2 regions of the Mesorhizobium sp. SEMIA396 genome follow, and region 1 is predicted to be linked to the other one. Evidence: predicted binding sites of a transcription regulator. Region 1 holds the regulator's gene; the other holds the start of a gene.
What was found. Region 1 encodes PhoB, which activates phosphate uptake and scavenging genes when phosphate is short. Its sites were predicted from a motif close to TGTCATNNANCTGTCAT; they were not measured.
Positions count from the first base shown of each region.

Region 2: a site for PhoB is predicted at 7,839-7,855, ahead of NP503_RS07630 (RNA degradosome polyphosphate kinase). Genes of this name have one in related genera too.

Region 1 is NZ_JANIFC010000008.1:46,211-62,124, reverse strand. Features, by position in the region: gene NP503_RS19610 (hypothetical protein) at 268-636, shown strand; gene NP503_RS19605 (hypothetical protein) at 651-863, opposite strand; gene NP503_RS19600 (DUF2865 domain-containing protein) at 1,181-2,095, shown strand; gene NP503_RS19595 (hypothetical protein) at 2,220-2,456, shown strand; gene NP503_RS19590 (hypothetical protein) at 2,528-2,878, opposite strand; gene NP503_RS19585 (PAS domain-containing protein) at 3,047-7,612, shown strand; gene NP503_RS19580 (PstS family phosphate ABC transporter substrate-binding protein) at 8,122-9,150, shown strand; gene pstC (phosphate ABC transporter permease subunit PstC) at 9,247-10,713, shown strand; gene pstA (phosphate ABC transporter permease PstA) at 10,710-12,026, shown strand; gene pstB (phosphate ABC transporter ATP-binding protein PstB) at 12,044-12,868, shown strand; gene phoU (phosphate signaling complex protein PhoU) at 12,895-13,602, shown strand; gene phoB (phosphate regulon transcriptional regulator PhoB) at 13,619-14,308, shown strand; gene NP503_RS19550 (ROK family protein) at 14,325-15,572, opposite strand; gene xylF (D-xylose ABC transporter substrate-binding protein) at 15,843-15,914, shown strand, end outside.
Region 2 is NZ_JANIFC010000002.1:549,197-565,110, forward strand. Features, by position in the region: gene NP503_RS07585 (DUF2182 domain-containing protein) at 1-482, shown strand, start outside; gene NP503_RS07590 (amino acid ABC transporter substrate-binding protein) at 924-1,952, shown strand; gene NP503_RS07595 (amino acid ABC transporter permease) at 2,015-3,202, shown strand; gene NP503_RS07600 (amino acid ABC transporter permease) at 3,212-4,369, shown strand; gene NP503_RS07605 (amino acid ABC transporter ATP-binding protein) at 4,506-5,255, shown strand; gene NP503_RS07610 (TIGR02117 family protein) at 5,365-6,033, shown strand; gene NP503_RS07620 (FAD-dependent monooxygenase) at 6,272-7,510, opposite strand; gene NP503_RS07625 (zinc-finger domain-containing protein) at 7,530-7,775, opposite strand; gene NP503_RS07630 (RNA degradosome polyphosphate kinase) at 8,022-10,223, shown strand; gene ppx (exopolyphosphatase) at 10,223-11,758, shown strand; gene NP503_RS07640 (DoxX family protein) at 11,996-12,412, opposite strand; partial or broken gene NP503_RS07645 (DoxX family protein) at 12,567-12,985, opposite strand; gene fumC (class II fumarate hydratase) at 13,221-14,618, opposite strand; gene betI (transcriptional regulator BetI) at 15,100-15,738, opposite strand; gene choX (choline ABC transporter substrate-binding protein) at 15,820-15,914, shown strand, end outside.

The DNA.
Region 1 (15,914 bases):
CCTGTCTACTGCAGGCAATTCGCTTTCGGCCCGCGACCACGGATGTACTGGCGCAGAACGTCGTAGCGATAGGAAAGGTCGGCGCAATGCCGGCCTTTTGCTTTTGCACGCCATCGCCAAGTGCGATCTGGCACGCAGGCCTCGTCCAGTGTCGCTTTTTTGGCGTCAACTTTTTTCGAGAGATATTGTCATTGCCGGCGTTGGCCCTACCATCCATCTCGGCAGTCCGGCATGGATTGTCGGTCAGGCATGAGACGAGGGCTGGCGATGAAAAGCGTTGCGAGACGGATTGCGGTTGCGGGCGTGATGCTGGCGGCCGTTGTCCATGCTTCGAGTGCAGCCGAACTCAACACGATGGACGATGTCGGGGCAGCGATCCAGGCATGCTGGACACCGCCGGCGGACGCCGGGACCGCCAGCGTCACCTTGAGCTTCAGCTTCAAGCGGGATGGGACGCTGATCGGCCCGCCGAGGCCGACGGCCATCAAGGTGAATGGCGATGCCAAGGCGAAAAAAACATTTGTCGATGCCGCGACAGCGGCCCTGCGGAATTGCCTGCCCCTGACTTTCTCGGCGAAGCTGGCGCAAGGGATCGCTGGCAACGTGTTTACGTTGCAATTCGCCTCTCCCAAGTAAGCCTCGTTGTCGGGTCAGTGGTGACTGCGCCTGGCCTCGGCATGCCGGGCAAGATCGGGCGTCTCGAAGACGTAGTCGCTCCAGGCTGATTCAGGAACCTGGCCGGCCAGATAGCATTCCAGCAACAGGCTTTGCTCGGGATTGAGTGGCCTTGGCGCGCGCTGGTCCAGCCCCAGCGAGTGAAACAGGTTTCTTGTCAGGTCGGAGACGGTGAAGTGGATCGACATCTGCGTTCTCCTTTTGGTCCTTCAACGCGGAAGACCGGGCAAAGGTTTCGAACGCATGGCGATAATGGCGCATTGATCTCGGTCCGTCGCGCTGCAGGTCCTCGGCGATGGTCGGCTTGCGCTTTCTTTCGAGTTTCGTCTCAATCTTGAAATAAAAATGTAATATCGAATTTACATGAGGTGACGTAGTGCAATAGACAATAGGTCATTCATGTCGAAATTCTTTAGATTATTAGGAACTACTCATGTAGCCGAAGCTTGCTGAAGTCATGAACTCTAAATTCCGGGTTCTCCGCAAAAAGGACCAAGTTGTCCCGATGATCCGTTTCTGGCCTTCCATGGTGATCGCATTTATTTCGCTGGCGGCAGTTTTGTTCGGTACGCTTTCGTCCTACGCGGACAGCTGCGGCGCGATCAGAAGCCAGTTGCTTTCGGCTGGCCGCAGCGGCGGGGCGAGCCCGGAGCTTGCCCAGTTGCGCCGGCAACTTGCAGCCATCCAGACTATCGAGAGACAGCGCCAGTGCACGGCGAAGAGTTCGCTTGGTGGTCTCTTCAACGCTTGCGCCGATCTCGCCAGGAGCCGCTCGGATGTGCAGCGCCGGATTGCTGCCGCTGGGAATTCGGGCCGCGACACAGCGGGCCTGCAGGCGCGCCTCGTCGCGCTTGGCTGTGCGCCTTCGGCAAAGCAACGGCCTGTGCGCGCCGCGCCCAGCACCCAATCGGCGAGCACCACGTTCGCCGGCAATGCGATGCTGTTTTGCGTGCGTCTGTCGGACGGATATTTCTTCCCGGCGCCAAAGTCGCAATTCGCCGCCAGCGGCGATCTGAAGGAGACGGTCGATCAATGCCGTTACATCTGCGATGACCCCGGCGTCGACCTCTACACGTTGAACGACGCCAGCCTCGAAACCGACCAGATGACCGCGCTCGACACGCGCAAACCCTATACCGAGCTGCCGGCAGCCTTCAGATATCGCGATGATGCGAATTTCAAGGCATGCGACGTCAAGCGCTACTACCAGCGGGTCACCGAACTGCGAGCCAGGACCGTGACGCCCGCCAACATGCGCAACGCCATTATTCCGTTGCCGACGGCGAAGCCGGATCTCGGCACGGTTGCGGCCGTCCCCGGGATCGATGCCGAAGCCCCAGGTGCCGCCCAGCACCTTTCGATCGAGGCCGGCGAGCGGCCGGTGCGCTTGGTCGGCCCGGCATTTTTCCCGGCCGAATGATCGCCGGTCTTCCCCGATTTGCGATCACCGGCGGCGGCGTGCCTGCTGCTATGCGGCTGCGCGATCCGTCTGGAACAGAGGGGCGCTCACGGCGTTGTGATCGACATCAGCCGGGAGGAACGCCATGGCTACGTTCAGGGAAATGCGGGTGCTGGAGATCGTCGAAGACGACTCGCTGACCACCGAACAGAAAATCGCCGAACTGCGCGAGATCGAATCCGAGGCGCGTGGGTTGCAGCGGGCTGCCTCGGAGGGTCCAATGGACGACGATGACGGTTGGCAGGAAGATCTGCGTCAGGTTCGTCTTGCACTCGACAAGCTCGGAGCGAAGGAGCCGAAAAAAGGCGCTGCTTCCCTGTGAAAGCCCGTTCGCCGAGCTATCCGCGGATCGTGTTTTTTGACCGAATCCCGCTTTTAGGACCAAGCTCCAATCTAATCGCAGACCATGCGAGCTCTCTTGCCAGGCTCGCTGACGTTCCTGCAGGTCAGCGACTTCGCCGGCGCCGATAGGGACGCCGACGCAGGCAACCTCGTCTGGTGCCGTTTCGGTGCGGCATGGCTTACCTTGCGCTCGGAAAAACGCCGGGGCGGCTGCGGCGCCACCGGAAAAGCGCCGTTTTCGACCTCGGATTGGCCGTAGTCGACATTCGGTGGCGGCCGGTCCCAGAAGCGCCGGACATCGAGCGGCCTCGGGATGACGACCGTGCCGTCATAACTGCGCGAGCAACCGCCGCCGAAAAGCAGCGCCAGCCCCATGAAAAAAGGCACAATCCGTCCAAGCATCAGCAATACCCCTGCCGTTGCTTATATAGCGGGTTCGACCCCGCCGACAACCGGGCGGAATGAAGCTAACTGACCGTTAAGGTTAGCGGATCCTTAATGCTTCTCGGGCACATTTTGCCGACGAACCGCGGAGGAGGGTTCGGCCTTGGTTTTCGGGGTGGGGACGGCATGGCGGAAGCGAACGAAACAATCAGCGCGCGCGGCAAGCGCGCGCCTCGCAGATCCACAGCGCATGGCGACGATGCATCATCGTCCGCCTCTTGCATGGATTCGAACGATGCGCTTCGCCAACTCGTCGAAGCCGGTTCCGACTGGGTCTGGGAGACCGACGCCGAACTGCGCTTCTCCTGGCTCTCGCAAAATTACCAGGCAGCCACCGGCATCGATCCGGCAAACGTGCTTGGCCGGTTCCGCTTCGACTTCCTCAATCAGGTCCTGAACGGCGATCGTAGTGGCGCCGCGCATTTGGAGGATCTGCAGGCGCACCGGCCTTTTCGCGACTTCGTCTACGAACTCAAGGGTGGCAGCGCCGACTGTCGCTGGGTCTTGACATCAGGCTTTCCGAAGTTCGACGACGAAGGAAGATTTGCCGGCTATCGCGGAATCGGCCGCAACGTCACGGCATTGGCCGGCGCCTTCAAGGGTCCGGGGCCGGAACCATCGGCCGACGGCGAGCCCGACCAGCATCTGGCCGACCTCGAGCGGACGATGGACGCCATGCAGATGGGCGTCGTGCTCCTCGACGCCAGGCTCGACACGCTGATCGTCAACAAGGCCTATCGCGACCTCTCGAGGATTCCGGACGGCGCTGTCGGCGTCGGCGCTCCGTTCAGCCTGTTGATGGAGCTCAACCGCCGCAGCGGCATCTATGGCGACATCGACGAACGGCAATGGCAGCGCTACCTTGCCACTCGTCTCGAGGAGATTCGCGCCGGATCCGTCGCGCCGCGCGAATTTGTCCATGCCAACGGCAGGACGATGATGTTCTCGGTGACGGCGCTGTCAGGCGGCAAGCGGCTGTTGACCTATTATGAGGTCACCGAGATCAAGCAACGCGATGCGGAGATCAAAAGCGCGAACGCCAAGATCGCCGAGACCTTCGCCAGTCTCCGCACCATGGTCGACCAGATGCCGATCGGTGTCCTCGTCCTCGACGCCGATATGCGCACCGAGATCATCAACCGTGCTTTCTATGATTTCTGGCAGATCGACGCCCGGCGCGCCGAGATCGGCTGCAGCTTCCGCGATCTGATGGACGCCAGCCGCGACATCGATCCGTTTGGTGCCGACGATGCATCATGGCAGCGGCATATCGCCGAGCGCGAGGCGGAAATCAGGGCCGGGATCGCCGCGGCGCGGCAGTTCCCGCGCAATGACGGCCGCACGCTGATATCGTCGATGGCGCCGCTGGCCGGCGGCAAGCGGCTGATCTCCTATGTCGACGTCACCGACATGAAGAACCGGGAGGCCGAACTTGCCGACGCGCTGGAGAAAGCGCGGCTGGCGGAGGCGGTGATCAACGCCGTCAAGGATCCGATCTTCGTCAAGGACGACCATCTGCGCTTCGTCTTCGTCAACGAGGCGTTCGCGGCTCTGTTTGGCCAGACGCCGCAAGCCATGCTCGGCAAACCCGGCGGCGATTTCCTCCCGGCGAACGCTGTCGCGCTTTTCGAGCAGAGCGAAGGTGAGGTCCTTGCGACCGGGCGGCCGTACGAAGTGGAAGAGAATTTCGAGGTCGATGGCGCCAGCCGATCGCGTATCGTCAGGAAGAGCCGCGTCGGCATGGCCAGCGGCCGCAACTATGTTGCCGGCTTCCTGTTCGATATTTCCGAAATGAAGCGCCGCGAGACGGAAGCGCAGGATGCGCGCAAGCATCTCGCCAGCGTGCTGGAATCCTTGCCGGCCGCCGTGATCATCTACGATCGCGACGACAGGTTCGTTTTCGCCAACCGCAAGATCCAGGATACGCTGCCGGCCTTGAAGCCGGCATGGCAGCCCGGCTGCACATTCCGCGAGGCACTCGTTCTGGGCCATGCGAACGGCTATTTCCGCGACAGCGGCGATCCACAAGTCGACCAGCTCTACGACAGCGACCATGACCGCTGGCTGGATGCGATCCTCGCCCGCTACCGCTTGCCCAATTCCTGCTACGAGCGTCATAACCCCGACGGCCGCTGGTACCAAGTCTACGACATGCGGACCGATGATGGCACCTTCATCGGTGTTCGCGTTGACATCTCCGAGATCAAGAGCCGCGAGGCGGCATTGCGCGATTCGATGCGCCAGATCGACCTGTTCCGGCACGTGATGGACGAGTTGCCGGTGGCCGCCTTCATCAAGGCGCAGGACCTGAGCATAGAATTCGTCAACAAGGCCTGGTGCGCGATCACCGGCTTGGCCAAGGAGGATGTCATCGGCCGCACCGACCGGCAGTTGTTCGGTGCGCAGGACGCCGATGGCTACAGCCATGACGACACGCAAGTCGCCGTGACGGGCGCCGTCAGGGAGGTCGAGGAACCCGTCACCCATCGCGACGGCACGGTTCGGCAGTTGATGACGCGCAAGAGCCGCCTGGTGACGCTGGACGGGTCGGTGCATCTGGTCGGTTCGAGCACCGACATCACCGACGTCAAGGCGCGCGAGCGTGCGCTGGAAGAGAGCATGCGCGAGAACGAGGTGTTCCGCAGCCTGATCGACAACGTGCCGGTATCGATCTACGCCAAGCGCTCCGATCTCCGGCAGTTCTATGTCAACAAGGGCTGGTGCGATCTCACGGGCTTCCGCAAGGAAGAGGCTATCGGCAAGACCGACATCGAGATTTTCGGGCCGGATGGCGAGGCTTTCGTCAATGGCGACCTCGCCGTGCTGCGCACCGGCGAAACCCAGGAGGTCGAAGAGACGGTGACGTTGGCCGACGGCAGCGTCAGGCATCAATTCGCCCGCAAGGGCGCGATGATCGCCTCCGACGGCTCGCTCTATTTGATCGGCTCGACCACCGACATCACCGAGCTGAAGATGCGAGAGGCCGAACTGCGCGAGGCGCGTCAGCGCGCCGTGCTCGCCGACCGCGCCAAGTCGGAATTCCTCGCCAATATGAGCCATGAGATCCGCACGCCGATGAACGGCGTGCTCGGCATGGCCGAACTGCTGGCCAAATCGGACCTCGACCCGAAGCAGAAGACGTTCACCGACATCATCGTGAAATCGGGCAATGCGCTGCTCACCATCATCAACGACATACTGGACTTCTCCAAGATCGATGCCGGTCAGCTGGTGCTCGATCCGGCGCCCTTCAATCTGGCCGAGGCGATCGAGGATGTGGCGACACTGGTGTCGACACGAGCCAAGGAAAAAGACCTCGAGCTGATCGTGCGTGTCGAACCTCGGCTCGAGAGCCTGTTCGTCGGCGATGTCGGCCGTATCAGACAGATCGTCACCAACCTGCTCGGCAACGCGGTGAAATTCACCGATGAAGGCCATGTGCTGGTCGACGTCACCGGCGAGAGGGTTCCGACCGGAACGAAGCTGACGATCTCGGTCACCGATACCGGTATCGGTATCCCCGAGGAAAAACTGAAACTGGTGTTCGAGAAATTCAGCCAGGTCGACACCTCTTCGACGAGGCGGCATGAGGGAACCGGCCTCGGTCTTGCCATCACCTCGCGGCTCGTCGAACTGATGGGCGGCGACATCGGGGTCGAAAGTGCGGAAGGCAAGGGCTCGACTTTCTGGTTCTCGGTGACGCTGCCGCGGGCCGGACAGCAGAACGGACAGCGCATCATGCCGATCGACGTGACCGGTGCGCGTGTGCTGATTGTCGACGACAATGCCGTCAATCGGGCCATCCTGACCGAACAGATGACATCGTGGACGTTCGATTCCTGCGCGGCCGAAAGCGGCGCCGAAGGCCTCAAGGTACTGATCGCCGCCGCTGCCTATGGTGTCCCGGTCGATTGCGTCGTGCTCGACTACCAGATGCCTGGAATGAGCGGCGCCGAAATGGCGCGGATCGTGCGCAGCACCGCCGGCCTTGCCGGCATGCCGATCATCATGCTGACCTCGGTCGACCAGTCGCTCGCCAACACCAGCTATCGCGATCTTGGCATCGATGCCCAGCTGATCAAGCCGGCGCGCTCCTCGGTGCTGCTGGAAACGCTGGTCGCCACCATCCAGCGGCATCGCCACAACACGAGCGGCAGCGACGCGCAGCCGCTCGCAGCCGACGTCGCTGCGGGTTATGTGATGCGGACGCAGCCCTCGGCGCCGTCCGAACAGCGGGCGCTGCTGCAGCCGCCCTCAATTCGCCCCCGGCCACCGGTGGCGGCTGGCGGCGACAGGCTGGATATCCTGGTGGCCGAGGACAATGAGGTGAACCAGATGGTGTTCACCCAGATCCTCGGCGAGACCGGTTATGGTTTCGAGATCGTCGGCAATGGCCGCAAGGCGCTCGACGCCTTCGGCCGGCTGAACCCGTGCATGATCCTGATGGATGTCTCCATGCCGGAGATGAACGGTCTCGAAGCAACCGCCGCCATTCGCCGGCTGGAGGAAGAAACCGGCACCCATGTGCCGATCGTCGGCGTCACCGCGCATGCGCTGAAGGGCGACCGCGAGCGCTGCCTGGAGGCAGGCATGGACGACTATCTGCCCAAGCCGATCAGTCCCCGGGCGTTGCTCGAGAAGGTCGAGCGCTGGGTCGGCGCCAGCCGGCAGGCGCAGCGCAACGCCGGGTAAGGCCGGCTCTGCCCGAGTACCGGGAATACGGCGAAGATTCGCGCCCCTGTCAGCGGCCAAGACTATGGTGCGATCGCACCATATGAAAGGCGGCATCCAGCCGAGACAATGGCGACATTCGAATTCCGCTCTTCCCAGTTACGGGCGGGAGCAGCGACCGCCGGCATGAGACAGCGTCAACCTACCCCAACGGACCTGTTTTCGGCGATGGCCCGGCCACGACACCGTCTGGCTGAGAGCAACGCGCTCCCGTCCGGCTTTTCTTCATAAAGGCCGGCTGATCCCCAAATCGCCGGCCAGCCTCGACCGAATCGAGCAAGTCCCTGATTCCGGTGACAAAGCGGGGCTGCGTCGGGAGTGCCGGCCAGGCGGCATTCTGCTCATCCCGATGACGCGTTACCGGGGTGACATCAAACTGTCATGCGACTGTTATAATCGAAGGCTATTGGCCTCAGCGGGCGCCGACTGACGAGCGCCGAGAGACCATCTTCCGAACAGGAGCAGGCCACATGAAGAAATTCCTCTATACGGCGTCGGCCGCTGCGCTTGCGCTCGCCGCGACGTCCGGCTTCGCCGCCGCGCGCGACCAGATCCAGGTCGCCGGGTCATCGACCGTGTTACCTTATGCCAAGATTGTCGCCGAGCAGTTCGGCGAAACATTCACCAACTTCAAGACCCCGGTCGTCGAATCCGGCGGCAGCGGCGCGGGCATCAAGGAATTCTGCAAGGGCGTCGGCGAAGACACGATCGACATCGCCAATTCGTCGCGTCCGATCAAGGCGGACGAACTCAAGTCCTGCGCCGACGCCGGCGTGAAGGAAGTCCAGGAAGTCCGGATCGGCTATGACGGCATCGTCTTCGCCACCGACATCAAGGGCCCGGATTGGGCGCTGGTTCCCGCCGACATCTACAAGGCGCTGGCAGCCAAGCTGGTCGTCGACGGCAAGCTCGTCGACAATCCGAACACCAAGTGGAGCCAGGTCAATCCGAAGCTGCCCGACTGGGACATCGCCGCCTACATTCCGGGCGAAAAGCATGGCACGCGCGAAGTGTTCGAGACCAAGCTTCTCGATGCCGGCTGTGACAAGGCTGCTCTCAAGGCCGCCGGCATTGCCGACGACAAGGAAATCGGCAAAACCTGCATCGCCATCCGCAAGGACGGCAAGGCCGTCGACATCGATGGCGACTATACCGAGACGCTCGCCCGCATCGACTCCAACAAGACCGGCGTCGGCGTGTTTGGCCTCGCCTTCTATGAGAACAATGCCGACAAGCTGAAGGTCGCCACCGTGGAAGACGTCGTGCCTTCGACCGAGACGATCGCCAGCGGCAAGTATCCCGTCTCGCGCCCGCTGTTCTTCTACGTCAAGAAGGCGCATCTGGGCGTCGTTCCCGGCCTCAAGGAATATGTCGAGTTCTTCCTTGACGACCAGATGGTTGGCCCGGAAAGCCCGCTCGCCGAATACGGCCTCGTTGCTGCTCCGGATGCCGAGCGTCAGGCCCAGCGTGACGCTTTCGCCGCCGGAAAGTCGATGTAATCAGCTGCCGAACCGGGGTGCGGGCCAAATCCCGCGCCCCGGTTTCATCGCAGGCCGCAATGGCGGCTGCGTAAGAATTTCTCTTGGGGTGGGTCCATGTCGTCCTTGCTCGTACTGGCCATCGTCGTTGCCGTCGGCCTGGTTGCCTTTTTCATCGGTCGGCAACGTGCCGCGGCCCAGGACAATGGCAAGGTCAAGCCGCATTCGCGCGCCCACTATCATGGCTGGTGGGCCTTCCTGCTCGCCGTTCTGCCTGCTCTTTTGCTGCTTGCCGTCTGGACCGTCGGGTCTTCCGTCTATCTTGACCGACACATTCACACTGCCTTGCCCGAGCGCACCGTCGACAGCAAGGTTGCCAGTGAGGCACTGGATGTCAGCCTCGTAAAGAGCCTCGCCAGGGGCCTGCGCAAACTCGATGCCGGCACACTGGCCGCAATGCCTGCCAGCTTTGCCGAGCTGCAGCCGCTGCTCGCCGCCAAGGGTGTGGCACTGGCGAGCGACACGCAGGATTACATGATCCCGATCGCCGTCGAGGCGAACAAGGTCCAGGACCGGCTCGGCCTGTTCGGCGCCATTGTCATTCTCGTTTCCTCGATCGCCGGCGCCTTCTATGCGCTCAGGCAGATCGAGCCGCGCGCCAGGGCCCGCAACAATGTCGAGAGGCTGATGCTGTGGGGGCTGCTTGCCGCCTCCACCATCGCCATCCTGACAACCATCGGCATCGTGCTTTCGATGCTGTTCCAGACGATCACCTTCTTCGAAAGCGTCTCGCCGATGAGTTTCTTCTTCGGCACCGTCTGGGATCCGCGTTTTGCCGCTGCCGGTTCGGGCGGCAGCCAGGGCCAATTCGGCCTGATCCCGCTTCTTGCGGGCACGCTCTACATCGCCGCCGTCGCGCTGCTGGTTGCGGTGCCGGTCGGGCTGATGTCGGCTGTCTACATGGCCGAATATGCAACGCCCAAGGTGCGCTCGGTGGTTAAGCCGGCGCTTGAACTTCTGGCCGGCATACCGACCATCGTCTACGGCATCTTCGCCGTCGTCACGCTTGGGCCGTTCCTGCGCGACCTGTCCGCGGCGCTGACCGGCGGTTCGCCCTTCATCCAGGGCCAGAGCATCTTCACCGCCGGCCTGGTCATGGGCGTCATGCTGATCCCGGTCGTGTCCTCTCTCTCGGACGACATCATAACCGCGGTGCCGCGCGCCATGCGCGACGGGTCGCTTGGCCTCGGCGCGACCCGCTCCGAGACGATCAAGCGGGTGATCCTGCCGGCTGCACTGCCCGGCATCGTCGGCGCCATCCTGCTGACCGCCTCGCGCGCCATCGGCGAAACGATGATTGTCGTGCTGGCGGCGGGCGTCGCCGCCAACCTCACCATCAACCCGTTCGAGGCGATGACGACCATCACCGTCAAGATCGTCAACCAGCTCACCGGCGACCTCGAGTTCAATTCGCCGCAGACGCTGGTCGCCTTCGCACTCGGCCTGACGCTGTTCGCGCTGACGTTGGTGATGAACATCGTCGCGCTCTACATCGTGCGCAAATATCGGGAGCAGTACGAATGACCGACATTTCCATGGATACGATGGTCAGGGCGGCGGCCCATCCGCGCCGCGACATCGGCCTGAAGGCCCGTTACGCCGCCGAACGCCGTTTCCGCTTCTATGGCGTCGTGGCGATTTCCGTAGGCCTGGCGTTCCTGGCAATCATGCTGATCACCATCGTCTCGAAAGGCTACACCGCCTTCTGGCAGACGACGGTATCACTGCCGATCTCGTTCGACGAGAAGGTGATCGATCCTTCCGGCAAGCGTGCAACCGATCCGAGCGTTCTGATCAAGGCAAATTATCCCAAGCTCGCCGAAAACGCGCTTGTGGCCAAGCTCGGCATCTCTCCTGATGACAAGCCGATGATCCAGAAGCTCAAGGGCTTCCTGTCGGAAGGCGCCCGCGTCCAGTTGCGCGACATCGTTGCCGCCGATCCGTCCGTGATCGGCACGACACGCAACGTCAACATCCTCGCCGCCGCCAATCTCGACTCGGCTTTCAAGGGCCAGATCGACCTCAGTGTCGAGGAAGCGCGACGCAAGGTCTCGGACCAGCAGATCACCTGGATGAACAAGCTCAAGGCCGAGGGCGCGATGGCCGAGCACTTCAACAGCGGCCTGTTCACCTACGGCGCCTCCAGCCGCCCGGAAACCTCGGGCATGGGCGTGGCGATCATCGGCTCGTTTTATATGATGGTGATCGTGTTGCTCCTGGCGCTGCCGATCGGCGTCGCCGCCTCCATCTATCTGGAAGAGTTCGCCAAGAAGAACCGTTTCACCGACCTTATCGAGGTCAACATCAACAATCTGGCAGCGGTGCCGTCAATCGTCTTCGGCTTGCTCGGCCTCGCGGTGTTCATCAATTTCCTGGGCATGCCGCGCTCCGCCGCTTTCGTCGGCGGCCTGGTGCTGACACTGATGACGCTGCCGACGATCATCATCGCGACGCGCGCTGCACTTGCCGCGGTGCCGCCGTCGATCCGCTCGGCGGCTCTCGGTCTTGGCGCCTCCAAGATGCAGATGGTGTTCCAGCACATCCTGCCGCTTGCCGCACCCGGCATCCTCACCGGCACCATCATCGGTCTAGCGCGTGCGCTCGGTGAAACCGCGCCCCTGCTGCTAATCGGCATGGTCGCCTTCGTCGCCGATCCACCGACGACGCCTTTCGATCCGGCCACTGCGCTGCCGGTGCAGATCTATATGTGGGCGAACGAGGCCGAACGCGCCTTCGTCGAGCGCATGTCGGGCGCGATCATCATCCTGCTCGTCTTCCTCATGGCCATGAACATCACCGCGATCGTGCTTCGGCGTCGGTTCGAGCGGCGCTGGTAGAAAAAAGGCATTTTGGTATGAACATCATGACCGAACAGTCCCTTGAAAATGCAGTGGGCGATAAGATGAACGCCAAGTCGAACGAAGTGATCAAAATGCGTGGCGACAAGGTCGGCGTGTTCTATGGCGAGAAGCAGGCGCTGTTCGATGTCAATCTCGACGTCCGCCTGAATCAGGTGACGGCGCTGATCGGCCCCTCCGGCTGCGGCAAGTCGACCTTCCTGCGTTGCCTCAACCGCATGAACGACACCATCGATTCCGCGCGGGTAACCGGCAAGATAACGCTCGACGAAGAAGACATCTACGACAAGAACATCGATGTCGTCGAACTCAGGGCGCGCGTCGGCATGGTGTTTCAGAAACCCAATCCGTTCCCCAAGTCGATCTACGAGAACGTCGCCTATGGCCCGCGCATCCACGGATTGGCCAAGCGCAAGGCCGACATGGATCAGATCGTCGAGTCGAGCTTGAAGAAGGCGGCGATCTGGAACGAGGTGAAGGACCGTTTGCAGGAACCTGGCACGGGTCTTTCCGGTGGCCAGCAACAGCGTCTGTGCATTGCACGCGCCATCGCCGTGTCACCCGAGGTGATCCTGATGGACGAACCGTGTTCGGCGCTCGACCCGATCGCCACTGCTCGCGTCGAGGAACTGATCGACGAACTGCGCCAGAACTATACGATCGTCATCGTCACCCATTCGATGCAGCAGGCAGCGCGCGTGTCGCAGCGCACCGCGATGTTCCATCTAGGCTATCTGGTCGAGGAGGGCGCCACCGACAAGATGTTCACCACCCCCGACGACAAACGCACCCAGGACTACATCACCGGCCGGTTCGGCTGAGCTCAGGCATATGAGGGACGAAGATCATGGGTGAACATACCGTTGCATCTTTCGATGAGGATCTGGAGCAGATCAGCCAGCTGATCCGCGACATGGGCGATCTCGCCCGCTCGATGGTCAGTGGCTCGACCAAGGCTTTGCTCAATTCGGACAATGCGCTGGCGCAGCGCGTGGTTTCCGACGATGCGATCATGGATGCCCGCCAGCGCGAGCTGGACGATCGCGCCATCACGCTGATCGCCAAGCGCCAGCCAATGGCCAACGATCTGCGTGCGGTGGTCGGTTCGATCCGCATGGCCGGCGACCTCGAGCGCATCGGCGACCTTGCCAAGAACATCGCCAAGCGCGTCGGCACTGTCGGGCTGAGCGTCACGCCGCACGATCTTTCGCATTCGATCGACGCGATGGCGCAGCTGGTGCTGATCCAGGTGCAGGGGGTCGTCGACGAGTATGCCGCCGCTGACGCGGCAGCGCTTGCCACGCTCAGAAACAATGATGAACGCATCGACGTCAAATACACCTCGGTGTTCCGCGAGCTGCTGACCTACATGATGGAAGATCCCCGCAACATCACGGCGTGCACGCACCTGTTGTTTTGCGCCAAGAACCTCGAGCGGATCGGCGACCACGTGACCAACATCGCCGAAAATGCCTACTATGTTTTGACCGGCACGCAGCTGCCAGCCAATCGTCCGAAGCAGGACGAGACGGCAATGTCCGCGCCAGCGGCATAACAAGGGTGACCAGCCGATGATCGCACCACGCATCATGGTGGTGGAGGATGAGGAGCCGCTAGGCGTGCTGCTCCGCTACAATCTTGAATCCGAAGGTTACCAGGTCGAGGTGGTGACGCGCGGCGATGAGGCCGAAATCCGGCTGCAGGAGAACGTTCCCGATCTTCTGGTGCTCGACTGGATGGTGCCTGCGGTTTCGGGCATCGAACTCTGCCGGCGCCTGCGAATGCGTCCCGAGACCGAGCGGCTGCCGATCATCATGCTGACCGCGCGAGGCGAGGAAAGCGACCGCGTGCGCGGCCTGTCGACCGGCGCCGACGACTATCTGGTCAAGCCCTTCTCGACGCCGGAGTTCATGGCCAGGGTCAAGGCGCTGCTGCGCCGGGCCAAGCCGGAAGTGCTGTCCAGCGTGCTAAAGGTCGGCGATATCGTGCTCGATCGCGAGTCGCACCGTGTCTATCGCAAGAAGAGCGAGATCCGGCTTGGGCCGACGGAATTCCGCCTGCTCGAATTCATGATGCGCCATCCAGGCCGCGTGTTCTCGCGCAGCCAGCTGCTCGACAATGTCTGGGGCGAGACGATCTACATCGACGAGCGCACGGTCGACGTGCATGTCGGCCGGCTGCGCAAGGCGGTCAACAATGGCCGTATGCCTGATGTCATCCGCACGATCCGTGGGGCCGGATACGCCATCCGAGAGGACTGAACTCCCTCGTTTGAACTCACGCCACGTTCTTGCCGCCGAAACCGGATCTCGCCTGCACGCCCGGCGCAAAAATCTCCTGATCGACGAAGATCAGCGCCCGCATGGCGCAGCCTTCGCGGATCAGCGGCAGTTCGTTCGGCTCGGTGTCGAAGGAAATCGATTTGGAATGCTGGCCGCCGGCGGTCTGGGCAATCGCTTGCCGCAATGCCGGCTCGATCAGGTCGAAGGCGGCGGCGCTGACACCGACCATGGCGACCGGCGCCGGATCGATCAGCGCGAACAGGCTGCCGAGGCCGTAGCCGAGCGCTTCGCCGGCCTTGCGATAGGCTTCCCGTTCGGGTCCGTCACCTTCGCGGGCCGCGGCAGCCAGGGCGCGCATGTCGGCGTCGCTGACATCGGCGACGGGTTCTGCATCCTCGCCCATCTGCCTGGCGTTGCGCCAGATGGCGTAATTGCCCGCATAGGCTTCGACGCAGCCGCGCCGTCCGCAGCGACATAGCGCGCCGTTCGGCCGATGGATCATGTGGCCGAATTCGCCGCCCGAAGAATGGGTGCCGGTGAACAATTCGCCCTTCAGCACCAGTCCCATGCCGATGCCGTGCGACAAAAGGATAGCGATGAAATCGTCGCGGTAACGATCGGGGTCGCGCCAGCGCAGCGCCACCGCCATCATGTTGCAGTCGTTCTCCATTATGGCAGGGATGCCGAACTCGTCTTCGAATATGTCAGCGAAGGCGATGTCGGTGTGCGGCGTGATCGGCGACCACAGCATGGCGCGGGCACGGGTGTCGGTGATGCCCTGGATGGCCAGCGCGATGCGGGCGATGCTGCGCACGTCCAGGTCGGGATCTGCCAGGCGGCGCCGCACGATGGCCGTGCATTCCCCGATCAGCGACTCGCGCGACATCGTCAGCGTGTCCAGCCGGCGCTGTTCCTCGGATATCACCTGGCCGGCATAGTCGATGACGGCGACGGAGAGGAAGTTCAGCGACAGCACCACGGTCATTACCGCGGCCGCTTCCGGATTGAGACTGAGGCCGACCTGCGGCCGGCCGCGTTTGAGCGAGCCGGCCTCGCTCGGCTTGCTTTCGGTCAGGATGCCTTCGACGATCAGGTCGGATGAAATCGCCGAGATGGTCGAATGGCTGAGGCTTGTGGTCGCGGCGATCTCGGTTCGTGACGGCTGTCCGGCGCGGCGCACTGCCGCGATCACCATGGCGCGGTTGCGGCGGCGCAGATCGTCGTGGCGGATTCCGACCGACATGTTCTTTCATATCCTCCCGGTCGCCGCGGTTCCTCCTGCCCCTGGAACGCTGTCGGTGACGCCGGTAAATACTGGCAGAAGCTGCATGCCGTGTCATTTATTTATTCCGAGACTCGAAAAAAACTCGAAATGACATCAAAATCCATCAGAATCGATGTTGACAGCGTTCGGGCGTTGGCCCAGTATTTTTTCGAGGCTCGAAAAAATAGAGCCTCTGTGCCGGCCCTCGGGTCAGTTTGGTCGCGCCATACGCGGCGCAGGGAGGATAATATGAAAAGATTCACGGCCGCCATCCTGGCGGGTGCCGCCATGTCGCTGACGCTCGCGTCTGTCGCGCAGGCG
Region 2 (15,914 bases), on a different contig from region 1:
CGACGGGATGGTTTTTTGCCGGCTACCTCGCCGTCTGGGTCGTCTTCAGCCTCCTGGCGACCGGTGCGCAATGGCTTCTCGCCCGTCTAGCCTTGCTCGATCCCTCGATGGCGACCGGCAGCGCGATCCTCGGCGGCCTCGTTCTGATCGCCGCCGGTCTCTATCAATGGACGCCGATGAAGGGCATCTGCCTGCGCCAATGTCAGGCGCCGATCGCGTTCCTGGCCAGCCGTGGCGGATTCCGTTCCGCTCCGCTCGGCGCGCTTCGGCTGGGCATCGATCACGGCGCCTATTGCCTGGGGTGCTGCTGGGCGCTGATGGCTCTGTTGTTCGTCGGTGGCGTCATGAACGTGCTGTGGATCGCCGGCATCGCCATCCTTGTTCTGCTGGAGAAGACGGTGCCGACCGGGCAGCTGATTCCGCGCGTTTCAGGCGCGTTGATGGCCGCCATCGGGATCTGGATCGTCTTTCAAGCCCTTTGAGAACAGTCTTCGTCGGCGGTCTGTATTGGTATGCAGCCGTCAGTAAATTGTCAGATGACAATCTTGGGACCTGGTAGTTCGTCGCACGGGGAGGTCAACAACGACGAGCTATTGCCCGGGATGGATTTCGCTGCCGCGGCCCGTATTGGCCCCGCGTTGGCGTTGCATGAGATTTGCCGCCTTTATTAGCCCTGCTGGCTAAATCGCGGGCGTGTTTGTCTGTAAATCGGGCATTTGCGGCAATCGGTTTTCAAACTCTTTGGGTTTCGGTCATTTCCCTTGACCTCACAGGAATTATCGCCTTCGATGACATTTGTGAATGGGAGGCGGCGCGTCGGTTACGATGCGGGGTTTCGGGAATGGGCCGGGATGAAGCCGCGTTCACACGGGAGAAAAAAATCAGGATTTACTCCTGAAAACAGAGAAAAGGGTCTGTGGGTCATGAAACACATTGCTATCGGCATTCTAGGCGCCGCCACGCTTGGATTGATGGCGTCCGCCGCGTCGGCGGCCACGCTCGACACCGTCAAGGCGAAGGGCTTCATCCAGTGCGGCGTCTCCACCGGCCTTGCCGGCTTTTCGGCGCCGGACGACAAGGGTGACTGGCAAGGCATCGATGCGGATTTCTGCCGCGCTGTCGCGGCCGCCGTCTTTGGTGACGGCTCCAAGGTCAAGTTCACGCCGCTCAGCGCCAAGGAGCGGTTCACCGCGCTGCAGTCGGGCGAGATCGACATCCTGTCGCGCAACACCACCTGGACCATCAACCGCGATACGGCGCTTGGCCTGAACTTCATCGGCGTCACCTACTATGACGGCCAGGGTTTCATGATCAACGCCAAGAAGCTGCCGGGCGTCAATTCGGCCCTGCAGCTTTCGGGCGCGGCCGTCTGCGTGCAGAGCGGCACCACCACCGAGCTGAACCTCGCCGACTACTTCAAGGCCAACAAGATGGAGTACAATCCCGTCGTCTTCGAGAAGCTGGAAGAGGTCAACGCCGCCTATGATGCCGGCCGCTGCGACGTCTACACCACCGATCAGTCGGGCCTCTACGGCATCCGCCTGACGCTGGGAGCGCCGGCCGACCACGTCGTGCTGCCCGAGATCATCTCCAAGGAGCCGCTCGGACCGGCCGTTCGCCAGGGCGACGACCAGTGGTATCACATCGTCAAGTGGACCTATTTCGCGCTGCTGCAGGCTGAAGAGCTCGGCATCACCAAGGCCAATGTCGAGGAGATGAAGAACTCGGCAAGCCCCGAGATCAAGCGCGTGCTCGGCCAGGAAGCCGATACCAAGATCGGCACCGATCTCGGCGTCTCCAATGACTGGGTGGTCAACATCGTCAAGGCCGTCGGCAATTATGGCGAAATGTTCGAGCGCAATGTCGGCTCGGGCAGCCCGCTGAAGATCGCGCGCGGCATCAACGCGCTGTGGACCAAGGGCGGCCTGCAATACGCGCCGCCGATCCGCTGATCGAAATGTGATCCGGGAGGCAGATCATCTGCCTCCCGGTTTCTCTTTCCAGGGACGGTCGAATGGCATCGCAGGAAGTACTTCGCGAGGAGCCCAGCCGCGGTTCCTTCATCAACGATCCGAAAATCCGGGGCATATTCTTCCAGGTGCTGGTCGTCGTGCTGCTGGTGGCGGGCGTCTGGTGGATTGCCCACAACGTCATCGACAACCTGACGCGGCTGCGCATCGCTTCAGGCTTCGGCTTCCTCAAGGGCCGCGCCGGCTTCGACATCAGCGAGAGCGCGATCGCGTATTCGTCGGATTCGACCTATGGCCGCGCGATTCTGGTCGGCCTCATCAATACCTTGATCGTCGCCATCGTCGGCATCATCACCGCGACAATCATTGGCTTCGTCATCGGCATCGGCCGGCTCTCGCAGAACTGGCTGATCAGGAAGATCTGCACGGTCTATGTCGAGGTTTTCCGCAACATCCCGCCGCTGCTGGTCATCTTCTTCTGGTATTCCGGCGTGCTGGCCGTGCTGCCGGCGCCGCGCGACAGCATCGGTTTGCCGTTCGGCTCCTTCCTCAACCAGCGCGGTTTTTATTTCCCACGCGCCGTATGGGGCGACGGCTCATGGCTGATCTTCGTCGCCCTGCTCGTCGGCATCGCCATGGCGTGGTTCGTCGCGCGCAAGGCGCGGCAACGGCAGATGGCGACCGGCCAGCAATTTCCAGTGTTTTGGACGTCCACCGCGCTGATCGTCGGGCTTCCGCTGCTCGCCTATGCGCTGAGCGGCTTTCCCCTGAGCTTCGACTACCCGAAGCAGTCGACTTTCAACCTGACCGGCGGCTTCCAGGTCCGGCCGGAGTTCCTGTCGCTTTATCTGGCGCTGTCCTGCTATACCGCCGCCTTCATCGCCGAGATCGTGCGCGCCGGCATCAGGGGTGTCAGCGCGGGCCAGACGGAAGCTGCCGGTGCGTTGGGCTTGCGGTCCGGATCGATCCTGCGGCTGGTCGTCGTGCCGCAGGCCATGCGCATCGTCATTCCGCCGCTGACCAGCCAGTATCTCAACCTGACCAAGAACTCGTCGCTGGCTATCGCCATCGGCTATCCGGACCTGACGGCGACCGCCGGGACGGTGCTGAACCAGACCGGGCAGGCCGTCGAGGGCGTGGTGATCATGATGGTGATCTACCTCGCCATCAGCCTCCTGACCTCGCTTGTGATGAACTGGTTCAACGCCAAGATGGCGCTGGTGGAGAGGTGAGGTAAGGACATGCAAGAACATGATATGTCCTGGGTGCGCACCGAAATGGTGCTGGCGCAGCCGGCGCCCGCCAGCGTCACCGGCCTCGGCGCATGGGTGCGCAAGAACTTGATCGCTTCTGCCGGCGACACCATTTTGACGATCGTCGGCATCGCCCTGGTGGCGATGATCCTGCCGCAAATCACCAATTGGGCGTTCATCAACGCCGTGTGGACGGGACCGGACCGGACCGTATGCGCCACGGTGGCGCAGGGCGGCATCCAGCCGGACGGCTGGACTGGCGCCTGCTGGGCTTTCGTCAACGCCAAATTCGGCCAGTTCATGCTCGGCCGCTATCCCATCGAGGAGCGCTGGCGGCCGATCCTGGTCGCTATCCTGTTCGTGGCGCTGCTGGTGCCGATGCTTATCCCGAAGGTGCCGCGCAAAGGGCTGAATGCGGTGCTGCTGTTCTTCGTGCTGCCGATCGTCGCCTTCGTCCTGCTGGTCGGCGGCATGTTCGGCCTGCCGCATGTCGAGACCTCGCTTTGGGGTGGGCTCTTGGTGACGCTCAGTCTGTCTTTCGTCGGCATTGCCGTGTCGCTGCCGCTCGGCATCGTGCTGGCGCTCGGCCGCCGTTCCAAGATGCCGATCATCAAGACGCTGTGCGTCGTCTTTATCGAGACGGTGCGCGGCATCCCGCTGATCACCGTGCTGTTCTTCGCCAGCGTCATGCTGCCGCTGTTCCTGCCGGAGGGTGTCTCGTTCGACAAGTTCCTGCGCGCGCTGATCGGCGTGTCGCTGTTTGCCGCGGCCTATATGGCCGAAGTGGTGCGCGGCGGCCTGCAGGCGATCCCCAAGGGCCAGTATGAAGGTGCCGATTCGCTCGGCCTCGGCTATTGGCAGAAGATGTATTTCATCGTCATGCCGCAGGCGCTGAAACTGGTCATCCCGGGCATCGTCAACACCTTCATCGGCATGTTCAAGGACACCAGCCTGGTCATCATCATCTCGATGTTCGACCTGCTCGGCATCGTCAAACAGAATTTTTCCGATGCAAACTGGGCAACCGCGCAGACGGCGAGGTCCGGCTTGATCTTCGCCGCCTTCGTCTTCTGGCTGTTCTGCTTCGGCATGTCGCGCTATTCAATGTACACCGAACGCCGGCTCGACACCGGCCACAAACGCTGATGCATGTCGCCCAAAAGTGTATAGCGGTTTTGGGATAACGACATGCATCACTACCAACGATAAAGAACAAGGGGATTCTGTCATGGCCACCGAAAATGCCGTCAGCGCCGAAGAGATCAAGGTCAACGCCGCCAAGATGCAGATTTCCACGACCGATGTCGCCATCGACATCATCGCCATGCACAAATGGTACGGCGAGTTCCATGTGCTGAAGGACATCAACCTGAAAGTGATGCGCGGCGAGCGTATCGTCATCTGCGGCCCCTCCGGCTCCGGCAAATCGACCATGATCCGCTGCATCAACCGTCTGGAGGAGCACCAGAAGGGCAAGATCATCGTCGACGGCAAGGAACTGACCAACGATCTCAAGAAGATCGACGAGGTGCGCCGCGAGGTCGGCATGGTGTTCCAGCACTTCAACCTGTTCCCGCACCTGACCATCCTGGAGAACTGCACGCTGGCGCCGATCTGGGTGCGCAAGACGCCGAAGAAGCAGGCCGAGGAAATCGCCATGCATTTCCTCAAGCGCGTCAAGATCCCGGAACAGGCCAACAAATATCCCGGCCAGCTTTCCGGTGGCCAGCAGCAGCGTGTGGCGATCGCCCGCTCGCTGTGCATGAACCCGCGCATCATGCTGTTCGATGAGCCGACCTCGGCGCTCGATCCGGAGATGATCAAGGAAGTGCTGGAGACCATGGTCGGCCTTGCCGAGGAAGGCATGACCATGCTGTGTGTCACCCACGAGATGGGCTTCGCCCGCAAGGTCGCCAACCGGGTGATCTTCATGGACCAGGGCCAGATCGTCGAGCAGAACACGCCGGCCGAGTTCTTCGACCACCCGCGCCACGAGCGCACGAAGCTGTTCCTGTCGCAGATCCTGCACTAGGCCTCGACGGCCACGAAGAGCCCGGCTGAAACACTGCCGGGCTCTTTTGCGTATGGGAGAACAGGCGGGCGTTCGTGTCGCCGGAGTGCGTTTGCAGGGCCGCCTTTCAATGAAAAGACTGGGACGTTTTCTGGGTCTTCTGTTGGTTCTCGTCGCACTCGCTGTGACGACGGGCACCCTCGTGCCACGGCCGCTGTGGCCGGCCGCCGCCGCCGTGCCAGCCGCGACACGCCACATCCTGGTGCTGAACAATCCGATCCACACCGATATCGCCATCCCGGTCGATGACGCCGTGCGCCGGCGTTTCCATTTCCTGGTCGACGCGGGCATACCGGCCGACAGGCCGGAGGTCCGCTACATCGTCTTCGGCTGGGGCGGCCGCGCCTTCTACCTGGAGACGCCGACATGGTCCGAGCTGAAGGCGGTGCCGGTGATGAAGGCACTGACACTCGACGCGTCGGTCATGCATGTCGATGTCGCCGGTGACATCGTCGAACCGCGCCCCGATATCGCGGGGTTCGACATCACCGAGGATCGGTTCACGGCGTTGCTCGATTTCATCGATGCGAGTTTCCAGCGGGGACCGGAAGGCCCGATCCTCGTTCCGGACGCAGCCTATTCCAGGTTCGACGGCTTCTACGAAGCCAATGGCCATTTCAACGCACTGGTCGGCTGCAACACCTGGACGGCGGCGGCCTTGCGCATCGCCGGCCTGCGCACCGGCTGGTGGAACCCGCTGCCTGCATCGCTCGGGCTATCGATGCGGCTGTATAATTAGCTGTCTCGTCTTGTCGCGTTTCGCCAATGCGAGACGCCTCATTCCTTCGCGCCCCCCTCTGTCCTGCCGGACATCTCCCCCACGAGGGGGGAGATTGGCGGTTCGGCGCCCCGCTCTTTCCTGCGGCCCTGCAACGTTCGAGATTGGTGAAATCGGCGGTGCCGGCCGATCTCCCCCCAAGTGGGGGAGATGTCCGGCAGGACAGAGGGGGGCGCTGTCCCGCCAGCCTGTCAGGCTTTCAACGCCTGACAGCAGCCTCAACTGCCCGCCACCCATAGAGCCAATCCAGATCCGCCGCGAGCTTTTCCGAGCGCACCTTCAGGAACACATTGCGCGCAATCGCCACTGGACCCGAGGCATGCCAGGCCAGCCGGTTGACAGCGCCGCGTCGGGCGACCTGCGCTACACGCGGTCGCCGTGACTGTTCCCAGGTCGCAGGTGCGGCCAGGGGGTCGGCAGGGAAGTCGGCGATGATGTCGGCAAGCGTCGCAGCATCCTCGATCGCCATCGCCGCGCCTTGCGCCGCGAACGGCGTCATCGCATGCGCGGCATCGCCGATCAGCGCCATGTTGCCGGTCGTCCAAGGTTGTTTGCTGTCGACCGTATGGATCGGCCATGCGGTCCATGGGCCGGCCTGCTCGACCAGGCGGGCAAGTTCTGCCGCGGTGCCGCGCAGGGCTCGGGTCAGGATCCCGGCGTCGGCATTGCCGGACCAGCCTTCGGCAATACGGTCGCCCCTGGTGAAGGCAGCGAGATTGAAGGCAGCACCCTTGCTGACGGGATAGGCCACCATATGGAAGCCGGGATGCAGGAAGGTGGTGACGCAATTGGTTACACCGATCGCGGCAAAGGCTTGTCCGGCAGCGCTTTCGGCGGCAATGGTCGCGCGCCAGGCCAGTTCGCCGGAGAAATGGTTTCTTGGCAAAGCCGCCCTTTTGGCCGAATCGACAAGTGCGCGCACCGACGACCAGACACCATCGGCTCCGATCAGCAGGAAGCCCTCAGCCTTGATGGTTTTGCCGTCGATCTCGGCCGTCGCGGTGATGCCATGGGGGCCGGTGGCAGCGCTGCTGACGCGGGCGCCGGTGGTAAGATGGATATCCGGTATCTGGGAAACCCGTGCCATCAGCGCGCTCTGCAGATCAGCCCTGTGAGCGACGAGATAGGGCGCCTGCCAGCGCGTTTCGGCGGCTTGCCCCAGCGGCACCCGCGCCAGTTCGCGCAAGGTCGCGGCCTCCTTCAACACCACGGCTTCCGGCCGCACCGTTGCCGGCAGCAGCTTGTCGAGTACGCCAAGCTGGCGAAGGATACGTGTCGCGTTGGGAGAGAGCTGGATGCCGGCGCCGGCAGCTTCCAGGCGCTGCGCCTGTTCGAACACCCGAACAGGGTAGCCGCGGTCGGCGAATGCAAGCGCTGCGGTCAATCCGGCGACACCCGCCCCGGCGATGACAATTTGCCGGGATCGCGTGTCGGTCATCGGGCTGGTCGCGAAAGACTCAGGCGGCCTGATCGATGTAGATGCAGCCGGCCGGCAGCGTCTCGGTCGCCTTCAGCTTCGGAGAATAGCGGTAGAGCGTCGAGCAATAGGGGCAGACTTTTTCGTTGTCGTCGCCCATGTCCAGAAACACATGCGGGTGGTCGAAAGGCGGATTGGCGCCCGTGCACATGAATTCCTTCACGCCGATGTCGATTGCCTGATAGCCCGCATCGTTCTGAAAATGGGGAATGGAACCGCCTGCCATCGTCGTCTCCTTAACGCAGTCTCGTCTGCATCTGGATCATATCAGGCCTCTTTGCAAGTTCGATGAAATGAAACTGTCGCAAAAGCCTGTCAGAGGATAAGTTAAGCCGGTTAACGCATGGCCCCGAAGACCGACATCGGTTTTCGGCAAGGACCATGCGTCGCCTTGGAGTGGCAGAGCGTCCTTTGCGCGTCCTGAATGACGCACGACGCTTTAGCTGGCTGACGGTGTGGAAGAGCGGGAATCATGAACGAACTGAAGCCGGTGCAGAACGAATTCGTGGATGTCGAGGTGGCCCGCCCGGAGGGCGGCAATCCGGACCGGTTTGTCAACCGCGAGTTTTCCTGGCTGCAGTTCAACCGGCGCGTCCTCGAGGAGTCGCTGAACCTCAATCATCCGCTGCTGGAGCGCGTCCGCTTCCTGTCGATCTCGGCCGCCAATCTCGACGAGTTCTTCATGGTCCGCGTTGCCGGTCTTGCCGGCCAGGTACGAGAAGGCATTACGCTGAAGAGCCCTGACGGCCGCACCCCCGAACAGCAGCTCGAACAGTTGCTGCGTGAGGTCGAGCGGCTGCAGGAAGACCAGCAGAAGAGCCTTTCGGCGCTTACCGTGCTGCTCAACAAGGAAGGCATCGAGAGCATCACCCGCGATGCGCTGACCAAGGACGAGAAAATCTGGCTGGAAGACCATTTCCAGGAACAGGTTTTCCCGGTGCTCACCCCGCTGTCGATCGATCCGGCGCACCCGTTCCCGTTCATTCCCAATCTCGGCTTCTCGATGGCGCTGCAATTGCGCCATCGCAAGAATGGTGAGGAGATGAGCGCGCTGCTGCGCCTGCCGGTGGCGCTGAAGCGCTTCATCCGCCTGCCGGACCGCAAGCATCATGTCCGCTTCATCCCGCTGGAAGAGGCGGTCGGCCTCTATATCGGCAAGCTCTTCCCCGGCTATGAGGTCAAGGGCTCCGGCACGTTTCGCATCATTCGCGATAGCGATATCGAGGTCGAGGAGGAGTCCGAGGACCTCGTGCGCCTGTTCGAAACGGCGCTGAAGCGGCGGCGGCGCGGTTCGGTGATCCGCATCGAATTCGACAGGCTGATGCCTGGCGAATTGCGCGACTTCGTGGCAGGCGAGCTTGGCGTGTCGTCGAGCCGCATCAGCGTGCTCACCGGGCCGCTGGCGCTCAGCCAGATTTCCGAGATCGTCGCCGTCCCTCGCGACGACCTGAAATTCATGCCCTACAATCCGCGTTTTCCCGAGCGTATCCGCGAGCATGGCGGCGATTGTTTCGCCGCCATCCGCGAGAAGGACATCGTCGTCCATCACCCCTACGAATCGTTTGACGTCGTGGTGCAGTTCCTGCGCCAGGCGATGGCCGATCCGGAAGTGGTGGCGATCAAGCAGACGCTTTACCGCACCTCCAATGACAGCCCGATCGTGCGTGCGCTGGTCGACGCGGCCGAGGCCGGCAAGTCGGTCACCGCGCTGGTCGAGCTCAAGGCGCGTTTCGACGAAGAAGCCAACATTCGCTGGGCGCGCGATCTGGAGCGTGCCGGCGTGCAGGTCGTGTTCGGCTTTCTCGAGCTGAAAACCCATTCGAAAATGTCGCTGGTGGTGCGGCGCGAGGACGGCAAGCTGCGCAACTACGTGCACCTCGGCACCGGCAACTACCATCCGGTAACGGCGCGCATCTACACCGACCTGTCCTTCTTCACCACCGATCCGACGATTGCCCGCGATGTCGCCCAGCTGTTCAATTTCATCACCGGCTATGCCGAGCCGACCGACGAAATGCGGCTTGCGATCTCGCCGTTCACGCTGAGAAGCCGCATCCTGAAGCACATTGCCGACGAGATTGCCTACGCGGTGCAGGGGAAACCGGCGCGCATCTGGATGAAGATGAACGCACTCGTCGATCCGATTATCATCGACGCGCTCTACGATGCCAGCCGGGCCGGCGTCGAGGTCGACCTGGTCGTGCGCGGCATCTGCTGCCTGAGGCCGCAGGTTCCGGGCCTGTCGGAAAACATCCGCGTAAAATCGATCGTCGGCCGTTTTCTCGAGCACAGCCGCATCTATTGTTTCGGCAACGGTCACGGCCTGCCGTCGGACGAGGCGATCGTCTACATCTCCTCGGCCGATCTGATGCCGCGCAATCTCGACCGCCGCGTCGAAACCATGGTGCCGATCACGAATCCAACTGTGCACGAACAGATCCTTGGCCAGATCATGCTGGGCAACATCATGGACAATCAGCAAAGTTTCGACGTATTGGCTGATGGAACCTCCCGGCGCGTCGTGCTGGAGGAGGGCGAGGAACCGTTCAACGCGCAGGAATATTTCATGACCAATCCGAGCCTGTCGGGACGGGGTGACGCGCTGAAGTCGCATGCGCCCAAGCGCATTGCGCAGTTCAAGCGCCGCAAGAAGAACGCTGCAGCGTCCGGCTGATGCTGTCTGATTCCCAGGGCCGGCTGCAGGACCGCCGACCGCTGTCCATCATCGACATCGGATCGAACTCGATCCGCCTCGTCGTCTATGAGGGGCTGGCGCGCTCGCCGACCATGCTGTTCAACGAAAAGATGCTGGCCGGTCTCGGCCGGGGCATCGTTTCGACCGGCAAGCTCGACCCCGAGGCGGTGACGCGCTCGATGGAAGAGTTCCGTCGCTTTCGCGCGCTTTCCGACCAGGCCGGCGCCGAGCAGATGTATGTGCTGGCCACCGCCGCGGCCCGCGAGGCGGTCAATGGCCCTGATTTCATCCACCGCGCCGAGGAGGTGCTGAAGACCGAGATCCGTGTCATCAGCGGCCGTCAGGAAGCGTATTATTCGGCGCTCGGCGTCATTTCCGGCTTCCATCCGGCCGACGGCATCGCCGGCGATCTGGGCGGCGGCAGCCTCGAACTGGTCGACGTCGCCGGCGAAGCGATCGGCGACGGCATCACACTGCCGCTGGGCGGCTTGCGCCTGCAGGACATGGCGAAGAACTCGCTGACCCAGGCGGCGAAGATCGCGCGTGACGAACTGGCGAAGGCCAAGCTGCTGAAAGGCGGGCAGGGCAGGCCTTTCTACGCCGTCGGCGGCACCTGGCGAAATCTCGCCCGGCTGCACATGGAAATGACCAACTATCCGCTTGGCGTCATGCACCATTACGAGATCTCGGCCGAAAGCGCGGCGAATTTCCTCAAGCAGGTGGCCAAAGCCGAGATCGAGAAGGTCAAGGGCATCGAAGGCGTTTCCAAGAACCGCCGTTCGCTGCTGCCCTATGGCGCCGTCGTGCTGCAGGAGATCATGGCGGCGATGCAGCCGTCGAAGATCATCGTCTCGGCGCTCGGCGTGCGTGAAGGCTTTCTCTATTCGCTGCTCGACGAGGCGGAGCAGAAGGCCGATCCGCTGATTTCGGCCTCGGAGGAGCTTGCACGCCTGCGCTCGCGCTCCGTCACCCATGCGCATGAACTTGTCGACTGGACCGCCAAAACCTTTGCCGCCTTCGGCATCGACGAGACCGAGGACGAGGCGCGCTATCGCCACGCGGCCGCATTGCTGGCCGATATCGGCTGGCGCGCGCATCCCGAATATCGCGGCAAGCAATCGCTCAACATCATCGCGCACGCCTCCTTCTTCGGCGTCGACCATCCCGGCCGTGCCTTCCTGGCCATGGCCAACGCCTATCGTCACGACGGCATCTTCAACGAAGCCATCGCCCCCGAGATCAAGGCGTTGGCGCCGCCGCGTTATCTGGAGCGGGCGCGCGTGCTCGCCGCGATGATGCGCGTCGTCTACCTGCTGACGGCGTCGATGCCGGGCATCATGCCCAGGCTGAAATGGGAACAGCGCGCCAACGGCGTGCTGGCGCTGGTCTTGCCGGCATCGCTGGCCGATCTCTATGGCGAGCGGCCGGCCGGGCGCCTGGCGCAACTGGCAAGGATCACCAACCGCCGTCTGGTGCTGGCTGTCGAGGGTGGGCCCAGCATGTCGGTGAAGTAGGGCGTGTCGGTCAAGTAGGCGTTACGCCGAACCACGCCCGTCGACGCAGGGCCATGGACTCTTGCGAAGAGGACCCCCACCCTAGCCCTCCCCACAAGGGGGAGGGAACGCTGCCGCGTGCCTCTAATTCTTCTTTGGCGCCGAAAAGACAGGCGATTCGCCTAGGTCGGCCAACGGAAGTCTCCCTCCCCCTTGTGGGGAGGGGTTAGGGGCGGGGGTCCGTGCCGGGCAGACATCTCAGGAATTCCACATGCGATGGCCGCGCCCGTCGACCGACCAGGCTCCCGCACCGGCCATGGCCAGCGCAACAGATCCGCCTGATATCGCAATGTCCTTCATCAGCATCTGCTGGTGCAGGAAGGAGAGCATCGCGTCGCCGCCGCCCTGGCCGTAATGGCCGATGAACCCGGCGGCAATGCAGAAGGCAGCGAGCAGCAGCGCCGCGATCCGGGTCTGGAAACCGACCAGGACGAGCAGCCCGGCGATCACTTCGAACAGTCCCGTGCCCCAGGCGGCAAGTGCCGGCAGCGGCAGGCCGAGGTTTACGAAATAGCCTGTGGTGCCGGCTATGTCGCTCAATGCCTGGAAACCGGAGGGCACGAACAGGGCGGCGAGCAGCAGCCGGGAGAGCAGGAGCAGCGCGTTGCGGGGCATGTTCACCTCCCTCGGCCGCCGGCCGGCTTCGTCCCGATAGCCCCTATCCTAGCAGAAAACTCCGGCCAGCAGATCGGCGGGCATACACCGATAACGAAAAAGCGGCACGGAAAATTCCGCGCCGCTTTTTGTTCGGCTATTGCCAGTTTTTGGCTCAGCCGCGCTTGGCGTCGATCGAATAGGCGCCGGCGCCCGAGGAAGCCAGCACGAGGAAGCCGCCCGCAATGGCGAGGTTCTTGAGAAACTGGATCATCTGCATCTGGTCGGCCCAACCGGTATGGGCGACCAAACCGGTGGCGACGGTGAAGATCGCCAGCACCCAGGCAACAATCCGGGTCTTGAAGCCGACGAGGATGGCGAGGCCGCCGAGAAGCTCGATCAGGCCGACGACAATGGCCGTTACGGTCGGCAAGGGCAGGCCGAGGGCACCGAAATAGCCCGCCTGCCGGCGATGGCGGTCAGCTTGCCGAAGCCTGAAAGCAGGAAGATGACGGCAAGCAGGACGCGGCCGAGGAGGATGGTGGTCGAGGCATTGGATGCGCCGGAACCGGCGACTGAAGTGTTGATGGACATTGTGGCTCTCCGGGATGGGTTGATACCGGGGAGATAGAGCAAGCCGACTGTTCACCAAAGCCACCAGACTGGCGACACATTGTTCACAGTACTTACGTTCCGTGATCGGGCGGCCTGCGCAAAATTCGCTTCGGGTCACGTCGTGACGGAAGTAAATTCTCCCGTCACGAAATACCGGGCTTTTGGTTGACGCAATTCCGGACCGAAAACCGCAAGACACTTTTCCTGGAATTGACTACCCCGGATGCGTCATGTCCTCCGGCCGCACCAGCCGGTCGTAATCGGCTTCGCTGACCAGCCCGGTGGCGAGCGCTTCCTCGCGCAGCGTGGTGCCCTTCTTGTGCGCGGTCTTGGCGATCTTGGCGGCATTGTCGTAGCCGATGGTCGGCGCCAGCGCCGTCACCAGCATCAGCGAGCGGTCGAGTGCCGCCTTGATGTTGTCTTCGCGGGCCTCGATGCCGACAACGCAATTGTCGGTGAAGGAGACCGAGGCGTCGGAGAGCAACTGCACCGACTGCAGGAAATTGTAGGCCATCAGAGGGTTGTAGACGTTGAGCTCGAAATGACCCTGGCTGCCGGCGAAGGTGAGCGCCGCATTGTTGCCGAACACCTGCACGCAGACCTGCGTCAGCGCCTCGCATTGGGTCGGGTTGACCTTGCCCGGCATGATCGACGAGCCCGGTTCGTTTTCCGGCAGCGACAGCTCGCCGAGGCCCGAACGCGGGCCGGAACCGAGGAAACGGATGTCGTTGGCGATCTTGAACAGTGCGGCGGCCGCCGCATTGATGGCGCCGTGCGAAAACACCATGGAATCATGGGCCGCCAGCGCCTCGAATTTGTTCGGCGCGGTGACGAAGGCGATGCCCGTAATGCTGGCGATGCGATCCGCCACCCTTTCGGCGAAGCCGACCGGCGCGTTGAGGCCGGTGCCGACGGCGGTGCCGCCCTGCGCCAGCTCCTGCAGGCCGGGCAATGTCAGCTCGATGCGCTTGATCGACGAGGCGACCTGCGCTGCATAGCCCGAAAACTCCTGGCCAAGCGTTAGCGGGGTGGCGTCCTGTGTGTGCGTGCGGCCGATCTTGATGATGTGATTGAACTCTCTGCTCTTGGCGGCGAGCGCCTTGTGCAGATGCTTCAGCGCCGGCAACAGATCGTGCACGATGCGTTCGGCGCAGGCGATGTGCATGGCCGTCGGATAGGTGTCGTTCGACGACTGGCTCATATTGACGTGATCGTTGGGATGCACCGGCTTCTTGGAACCCATGACGCCGCCCAGCATCTCGATCGCACGGTTGGAGATCACCTCATTGGCGTTCATGTTGGACTGCGTGCCCGAGCCGGTCTGCCAGACCACCAGCGGGAAATGGTCGTCGAGCTTGCCGTCGATGACCTCTTGCGCCGCCTCGACAATCGTCTTGCCGATGGAAAGATCAAGCCGCTTGAGCTCCATGTTGGCTTCGGCCGCCGCCCGCTTGACGATGCCCAGCGCGCGCACGATCGACGCCGGCTGCTTCTCCCAGCCGATCTTGAAATTGCCGAGCGAACGCTGCGCCTGCGCGCCCCAGTACCGGTCGGCGGCAACTTCGATGGGACCGAACGTGTCGGTTTCGGTTCTGGTATTTGCAGCGGTCACGGGTCTCTCCTTGTCGAAGTCGGCAACGGCGTATCGCGTTGCACAAACGGCTTCAAGCGGAGATTGCGGAGGGGATTGATGCAAATCGGTTGAAGGTGATCTCCCCCCTCGAGGGGAGATGTCGCCGAAGGCGACAGAGGGGGTCGGTTCGACCGGGCGTGACCTCTTATCGCCGCCGGAAGAGGCTGGCGCCCCACGCCTGCTGCCATCTCCCCTCAAAGGCGGGGGATTCTTGCGAAGGAGGACCCCCACCCTAGCCCCCCCACAAGAGGGAGGGAACGCTGCCGCGCGCCTTTAAAATTCTTCTTTGGCGCCGAAAAGACAGGCGATTTGCCTAGGTAAGCGCCGACGGAGATCTCCCTCCCCCTTGTGGGGGTCCGAAGGACGGGCGAGACCCGTGGCTCGCCCCGGCAAGTTAGGGGTGGGGTTCGTGCCGGGCAGACATCTCAGGAATACCATTCGATAGGCCAGCCGAGGCCGGTTACGCGCCGGTGGTCGCAAGCTCCCGCAGGGCCAGCCGGCCCGCGACATAATTCTTGACCTGGCGGACGGCCTGTTCGCGCGAGACGCTGCCCGGTTGCAGGCCGAGCCGCAGCCAAAGCCCGTCGATCAGCGCCGTGACGCCAAGCGCGATGTCGTCGGCATCCGCCGGCGAGGCGAGGCCGTGCAGGCCCGACAACAGGTTCGAGCGCATGCGCGCATGGATCACCCGCTGGATACGGGCCATCTTCTCGTCGCGCGGCACCTCGGCGCAGAGCGACAGCCAGGCATGGCACAGAGGCGGCTGGAACAGATGCTCCTCGAAATTGCCCTCGATCACCGCATCCATGCGCTCCATCGGCGTACGCGCCCGGCGAAGCCGCGCGATCACCGCCTGGCACAGGACGGCATTGGCTTCGCGCATCGCGTGCTCGAACAGTTCCTGCTTGTTGCGGAAATAGTGCAGCACGATGCCTTTGGAGGCACCTGCCTGAGCGGCCACTTTTTCCAGGGTCGCGCCGGCAATGCCCTCGCGCTCCAGAACCACGAAGGCCGCCTGCCGCAGCTCCTTGCGGCGTATCTCACTGAGACGCTTGAGTTTCACGGGATTGGTCCATGCATTTCGAATCCACGTTGACATTTTCGTCCGCTCAGATCAAGAATTGACCCATGGGACAATAAAAAAACCGATTGGTCAATTTCACGAATGAGGAGAACCGAAATGTTGCGCATCCTTGCAAACGGCGTCTGTTTGGCCGCCCTCATGTTGGCCTCTCATGCGGCCCAGGCGGCCGAGGCCGAAGAGTGCAGGACGGT